Regions from separate parts of the Nonomuraea sp. N2-4H genome, predicted to be linked through region 2. Evidence: riboswitches for the same ligand, from Rfam matches in the RefSeq annotation. Region 2 holds a riboswitch; each other region holds the start of a gene.

Region 1 (2,255 bases), 340 kb from region 2:
TGGTCATGGAGGCGTGGGCCGACCGTACGGCGGAGCTGTCCGGCATCGAGGGCGTCGAGCAGGTCTTCTGCTTCGAGAACCGGGGCGCGGAGATCGGCATCACCATCGCGCACCCGCACGGCCAGATCTACGCGTACCCGTATGTCACACCCAGGACGAAGCTGCAGCTCGGAGCCGCCGAGCGCTACAAGGGGCCGGGGAACCTGTTCGCCGACGTGCTGGCCGCCGAGCGGGCCGAGGGCACGCGGGTGGTCGCCGCAAACGAGCTGTGGACGGCCTTCGTGCCGGCCGCCGCGCGCTGGCCGTTCGAGGTGCACATCTATCCGCACCGGCAGGTGCCGGACCTGGCGGCGCTGACGGACGCCGAGCGCGCCGCGTTCGCGCCGCTCTACACCTCGGTGCTGCGGGCGTTCGACGGGCTGTTCGGGGTCGTCATGCCGTACATCTCGGCCTGGCATCAGGCGCCGGTGCGTACGGGGCGCGATCTGGCATACCTGCACCTGGAGCTGTTCTCCATCCGGCGGGCGCCCAACAAGCTCAAGTACCTGGCAGGCTCGGAGTCGGCGATGGGGGCGTTCGTGAACGACGTGCGGCCCGAGGAAGCGGCGCGCATGATCCGATCACAGATCGATCACTAATAGATTTCTACTTAAGGTCGCATGACTCATGATCTACCACTAATATCCCCATATGCATCGGCCGTAACGCGGCTGATGCCCGCCTAATCCTGGGCGCGTCGCCCGGGAGCCGGGGACCCAACCGCACCTTGGGGTGAATCCGCTACGGCGGTAGGGAGCGACTCCCATGCCCGAACCCGTCAGCTAACCCGGCCGGCAGAGGGAGAGGAACTCATACGTGGCGGCTTCGTCCCCCGCGAAACTTGCCATCGGTCTCATCGCCGCCGCCGCCATCGCCGTCCTCCCGGCGCACGCGGCGACGGCCGCCCCGAAACCGAAAGAGTCCGAGCTCCGCGCTCAGCTCAAGCAGCTGAACAGCAAGGTCGACAAGCTCATCGAGAAGTACAACCTCAAGCGCGTCGAGCTGGCCAAGGCACAGGAGGCCGCCAGAGCCGCGCAGGCCAGGCTGGCCGCCGCCGAGCAGACCCTGGCCGCCGCCGAGCAGCGGGTCGCCGAGATCGCCCGCCTGCGCTACCAGAACATCGACCCGTCGCTGCCCGGCTTCATGATGCCGGGCGACGCCGGCACCGCGGCCCTGCTCGAACAGCTCACCGCCGAGCAGCAGGCCATGGTGGCGAGCGTCGCCAAGGCCCGCGACGAGCGCAAGAAGGCCAGCGATGAGGCCGCCGCGCTGACCGCCAAGATCAAGAAGGACGCGGCCGAGGTGGCGAAGCAGCGCCGCGAGGCCGAAGGCGTCATCAGCGACATCGAGAAGAAGCTGCGCGACCTGGTGCCGGTCGCCACGGGCCGCAGGTCCAACGGCACCTGGGCGCCCGAGCTGCCCGGCGGCCCCGACAACATCACCCCGCGTACGCGGCTGATGAAGGCCCAGATCGAAAAGAACTTCTCGCTGCCGTACACGGTGGGCTGCTTCCGCGCGGGCTCCAGCGGTGAGCACCCGCTCGGCCGCGCCTGCGACTTCATGATGAGCACCGGCGGCACCATGCCGACGCCCGCCAACAACGCGCTCGGCGACCGCATCGCCGAGTGGGCGCTGCAGAACAAGGACAAGCTCGGCGTGAAGTATGTGATCTGGAAGCAGCGCATCAACTCCGGCACCGGCTGGCGCGCCATGGCCGACCGCGGCAGCATCACCGAGAACCACTACGACCACGTGCACATCTCGATGAACTGAAACCAGGGGATGACCAGGGGATGACCAGGGGATGACTAGGGGATATCGCATCTGGCGATGTACATCCACGAATCGAGACGGCGTTTGCGCCGGCGGCCCCTATGCGGTTGAGCGTTCGGAGTGCCGGGTCCGCGATGGGGCCCTGGGTCGCCTGAACTGACAGCCTCACCCCCATCCAGGAGGCAATGCAGACGCAAGGTGTTCGAGTTGCTCGATGGCCGTGGACATGTCATCTGCGAGGGGATGGACAAGCACGTGGTCGGCGCCGGCGTCGAGTTGCGCTTGAACGCGCGCGGCGATGGCGTCCGGGGTGCCCCACGCGACCAGCGCGTCGACCAGCCGATCGCTTCCTCCGTTGGCCATGTCCTGGTGGCCATAGCCGAGACGTAGCCAATTGCGCGCGTACGGCGAATCGGAGCTGATCTTGCCTCGGTACCGCCGCG
Region 2 (2,255 bases):
AGCGTACCCGTGGCGGGCGAGGCCGCCGCGCACGCCTCCGCCGCCGCACTGGTCGTGCCGTCACTCGGCGTGACGGGCGCGGTGATCGCACTGGTCGCGCTGGCCGCCCTGCCGGACCGGCGGCTCACCCGCCCGGGAGCGCCTGCCCGGCCGCAGGAGAGCGCGGTGGAGGCCGGTTTCGCGTCATGAACGGCACCATGCGAAGCTGTCAGTATCCCCAACACCATGGAGGTCCTCATGGCGGATACACCGGAGCCGGAAGTCAGCGAGACTCCCGAGGACGAGATGAAGCGCAAGTTCCGCGAGGCGCTCGAACGCAAGCGCAATCAGCAGGCGGGCTCAGGCGCGGGTGGCAGGGGCTTCGATCCATCGAAGATTCACGGGACGCACGGTCCGGCCGCCAGCAAGAGATCGTTCAGGCGTAAGAGCGGCGGCTGAGAAAGCGAAATCCCAAGGGGCACGGCATGCCGTGCCCCTTTCGCATTTCATTCCCGCCGAAGGTAGATCTTTTGTCCGATTCGTGGTGAAACGTTTGCGGGTGTCCGATCCCGTCGTTAGAGTGTTCGCCATTACCAGCCGGTGACCTAGTCCTTACCCAAGACGGACGACCGGCTGGCGCCGAATCCCGAACCTTTCGGGAACCGGGGAACCACCCTCCCCTTGGGGTGAATCCGGCCCCCGTGGCCGGTAGGGCAACTCCACCGCCCGAACCCGTCAGCTAACCCGGTAGGCGTGATGGAGAGGATTGCGTATCACATGTGTCACCAGCGTGTCGTACTCGCGGACCGCTTCGTGTTGACGGCCGCCTGCTGAGCGGCCCCCTTCCCCAGGCTCATCATTTGCGCCGCGCGTAGCGCGCGGGTGCTCTGCCCCGCTGCGCCCATTTCCCCCGAGAGCCCGGCGTAACTCCCCCTGTCCCCTCGTGAAGGGTTAGCTGCTTCATGTCTGCCCGTTTTGGCCTGCGTTCCCTCGCCTCGCTGACCGCCTGCTGCGCGGTCGGCATGACCATCGCCGGCACGGCGGCCCATGCCGACACCAAAGACGAAAAGATCCTGCTCAAGGGCTCGACCACGGCGTCCTACTTCTGGGACGACGGCTCCGGCCGGGCCGGTGACACGGGGCTGCCGGCCAGCGGCAAGCCCATGCAGAAGGGTCTTGCGGCCAGCCCGAGCTGGCCGCTGATGACCGAGGGATACGTGGTCTACAAGGGCAAGAAGGCGCCCTTCTTCGTCGGCGACCGTGGTCCCGGCGAGCCCTCCAATCGCGGCATCATGCTCGACCTCGACGCCAAGACGTTCGCCGAGCTGACCGGCGGCACGTTCAACCCGAACACGCTGCACGTCGACGGCATCGGCGGCCAGGGCCACATCAAGGTCGAGTACGTCATCACCAAGTGGGGCCCCGGCGTGGGCAAGAAGAACCACCCGGTGCCGTTCTCGACCGGCGCCTGGTCCAGGCGCGACAGGAACCCCGCGCCCCCGCCCGAACAGGACGAGCAGGACCAGCAGGCCGGCGGCCGCTCGGTACCCGCCGCGCGCTGACCCGGCGTCCACGCCGTCCGCTGACGCGCACGTCCCCGTCCCCGTGCGGCGTCGCGGATGTGCGCGATCGCCGCGCCGGCGTGCCTTCCCCTCCGCGCGCCGGCGCGGCGATTCGCGGCAACGGATCCGGCGCGGGCCTGTCATGGCGGCTCGCCGGCGTGCTGCGCGCGTTTCGCGCGCTATTGGCGGACGAATGCCCGCTTTACGGACCGCAACCAGAATGACATTCTGATCGGCGTGACGACCCGTGTAGCCGCAAACGGCATTGAGATCGCCTACGACAGCTTCGGCTCACCCACAGGGCGGCCGCTCCTCCTGATCATGGGGCTCGGCGCCCAGCTCATCCAGTGGGACGAAGGGCTCTGCCGGCTCCTCGCGGAGCAGGGACACCACGTCGTACGGTTCGACAACCGCGACGTGGGCCTGTCCACGCACTTCCACGACGCGGGCGTGCCCCGGCCGGGGGAGCCCGCGCCGTACCGGCTGGAGGACATGGCCGACGACACCGCCGCGCTCATGGACGCCATCGGCTGGCCGTCCGCGCACGTCGTGGGCGCCTCGATGGGCGGCATGATCGCCCAGACGCTGGCGATCAGGCACCCCGAGCGGGTGCGGACGCTCACCTCGATCATGTCCACGCCGGGACCCGACGTCGCCCCGCCCACCCCCGAGGCGATCACGGCGCTGATCACCCCGCCGCCGAAGGACCGCGCC
Region 3 (2,255 bases), 170 kb from region 2:
TGCCACAGGTCGCCCGCGTAGGTGAGGACGTTCGTCTTGTGGACGAGCGTGAGCTTCTTGCGGGGGCGCGACTGCGCCTTGTCGAAGGCGTAGCGCACCACGCGCTCGACGCCGTAGGCGGTGTTGAGCGACTCCTGGGTGGCGATCTCGTGCGGGGTGCCGCGCCGCATGGCGCCGCCGGTGCCGGCGTAGAGGCCCTCGGTGCCCTCGCGGACGACGATCATGTCGATGTTCTCGGGCGGCGTGTCGGCCAGCGGGGTGCGCACACCGGGGAACAGCTTGACCGGACGCAGGTTGACGTAGTGGTCGAACTCGAACCGCAGCCGAAGCAGCAGGTCGCGCTCCAGGATGCCGGGCGGCACGCTGGGGTCACCGACGGCGCCGAGCAGGATGGCGTCGTAGCCGCGCAGCTCCTGGAGCACCGAGTCGGGCAACGTCTCGCCGGTGCGGTGATAGCGTGCGGCGCCCAGGTCATAGTGGGTGGGCTCGATCTTCGTGCCCACCGCCTCCAGGACCTTGAGTCCTTCTGCGACGACCTCGGTGCCGATGCCGTCACCGGGGATGACAGCCAAGCGGATGTTACGCGACTCCATGGGCGGTACCTTACCGGCTCGTCTCGACTGACGAACACATCATCTCACTGTCCGGACGTCCGATTTTAGACGTATTGCGACCTTTTGACCGTTTCGTTAGAGTCCGTCAGGCCTAATCCACGCAGCAGCTGCGTGGAGCCGGGGACCCAACCTCCCCCAGGGGCGAATCGGCGCGCGCCGTAGGGCTGTCTTCCAGGCCCGAGCCCGTCAGCTAACCCGGTCGGCCGCATGGAAGGACAGACCCCTGTCTCGCATCGCCATCGCCCTGGCAGGCGTCGCCGCCGGGCTCATCGCACTCCCCTCTCCGGCCTTCGCCGACCCCGGCGAGAGCCGCGACCCCGCCGGCCCGGACACGAGCCCGGCCGGCTCGATCACCCTCACCGGTCCTCAGGTCAAGCGCATCCTGGAGAAGCGCCGGCCCAGGCCCGCCTGGAAGGTCGCGCTCAAGTTCGCCATGCGCCAGCGCGGCACCCCGTACGTGTGGGGCGGCACCGGCAACGGCGGCTACGACTGCTCCGGGCTGATGCTCAGGGCGTACAGGAAGGCGGGGATCCACCTGCCGCGTACCGCCGCCGAGCAGTACCACGCGTTCTCAAGAAAGATCGGATGGAACCAGCTCAAGCCCGGTGACCTGGTCTTCTTCAGCGGCCTCGGTCACGTGGGCATGATCTCCAAGCCCGGATACATGGTGCACGCGCCACGTTCAGGCGACGTGGTGAAGGAGGAGAAGCTCTCCGAGTGGCGCCGTCAGGCGTTCGTCGGCGCGGTCAGACCGGATCCCAAGGGCGTCCGCCAGTGGGCCAAGGTGCTCGAACGGCGCAAGGAACCCGCACCGCCGATGCTCACCGCCACCCTCTGAACCTCACCCCTGCGACCACCGGACCACACCCATGAACTCCGGCCGCACTCCGGCGACGACCGGCCCCGTGCGACCAGCGCGGGGCCGCTCGTACTCACCTGCTCTGGGGGGCTCCGCCGTTGTCGCGCCGGTCCAGGGCCATCTGGACGGCCTCGGTGGCCTCGTCCTCGTGGTCCTCGGCACGGTTGTAGGCATACATCTCGTACATGTGACTCATCTCGCTTCGCGGACGCGTTCCTGAAAGAGAGGGGGAAGCCGGGCTCCGGTCGCGAGCCCGATCGGGCCTGATCTCGTGGTCCGGGTTGCGGACCGGGCGAAGGGACTTAACGGCCGACACATGCGCCGCTCACCGCGGCGGGTATGTCGACCTGCCCTAACAGGCCCCGCCGCGGCAGGTAATGAGTACGAGAACCTGGCGCATCACCGGCTACGGTACCCGAGGATGAAGCTTGGATGTCCTACTATCTCGCATCCTGAGACAGAAAAGGGCCGCCGCCCGAAACGGGTGACGGCCCTTCGCAGGTCAAAGGGGTATTGACCCAGCCGGCCGGCCGAAAGGCGCGGCCCTCCGGATCAACCGGGGGCCCGCCCCGTCCGCCCGGCCGGGCTCAGGCTCAGTCCTCCGGATCAACCGGGGGCCCGGCCCATCCGCCCGGCCGGGCTCAGGCTCAGTCCTCCAGGTCGACCGAGCGGCCGCTCTCGGCGCCGATCTCGGCGCCGATCTGCTCGACCACGTCGGCCGGGATCGCCGAGTCGACGGTCAGCGCGATGAGCGCCTTGCCGCCCTTGACGTCGCGGGCCAC

The links. Region 2 has a riboswitch for cyclic di-AMP ahead of WBK31_RS01840 (hypothetical protein). Riboswitches for the same ligand answer to the same signal wherever they lie in the genome.
Region 1: linked by a shared signal. The riboswitch ahead of WBK31_RS03380 (hypothetical protein) and the one ahead of WBK31_RS01840 (hypothetical protein) in region 2 are both predicted to bind cyclic di-AMP.
Region 3: linked by a shared signal. The riboswitch ahead of WBK31_RS01010 (C40 family peptidase) and the one ahead of WBK31_RS01840 (hypothetical protein) in region 2 are both predicted to bind cyclic di-AMP.

Annotation. Positions count from the first base shown of each region.
Region 1 covers NZ_CP147987.1:735,095-737,349, reverse strand. The annotation lists partial or broken gene galT (galactose-1-phosphate uridylyltransferase) at 1-638, shown strand, start outside; cyclic di-AMP (ydaO/yuaA leader) riboswitch at 709-850, shown strand; gene WBK31_RS03380 (hypothetical protein) at 856-1,812, shown strand; gene WBK31_RS03375 (TIGR03620 family F420-dependent LLM class oxidoreductase) at 1,978-2,255, opposite strand, start outside.
Region 2 covers NZ_CP147987.1:395,169-397,423, forward strand. The annotation lists gene WBK31_RS01830 (MDR family MFS transporter) at 1-189, shown strand, start outside; gene WBK31_RS01835 (DUF5302 domain-containing protein) at 226-438, shown strand; cyclic di-AMP (ydaO/yuaA leader) riboswitch at 607-748, shown strand; gene WBK31_RS01840 (hypothetical protein) at 942-1,541, shown strand; gene WBK31_RS01845 (alpha/beta fold hydrolase) at 1,779-2,255, shown strand, end outside.
Region 3 covers NZ_CP147987.1:224,106-226,360, reverse strand. The annotation lists gene WBK31_RS01015 (3-isopropylmalate dehydrogenase) at 1-593, opposite strand, end outside; cyclic di-AMP (ydaO/yuaA leader) riboswitch at 693-834, shown strand; gene WBK31_RS01010 (C40 family peptidase) at 1,048-1,452, shown strand; gene serA (phosphoglycerate dehydrogenase) at 2,121-2,255, opposite strand, start outside.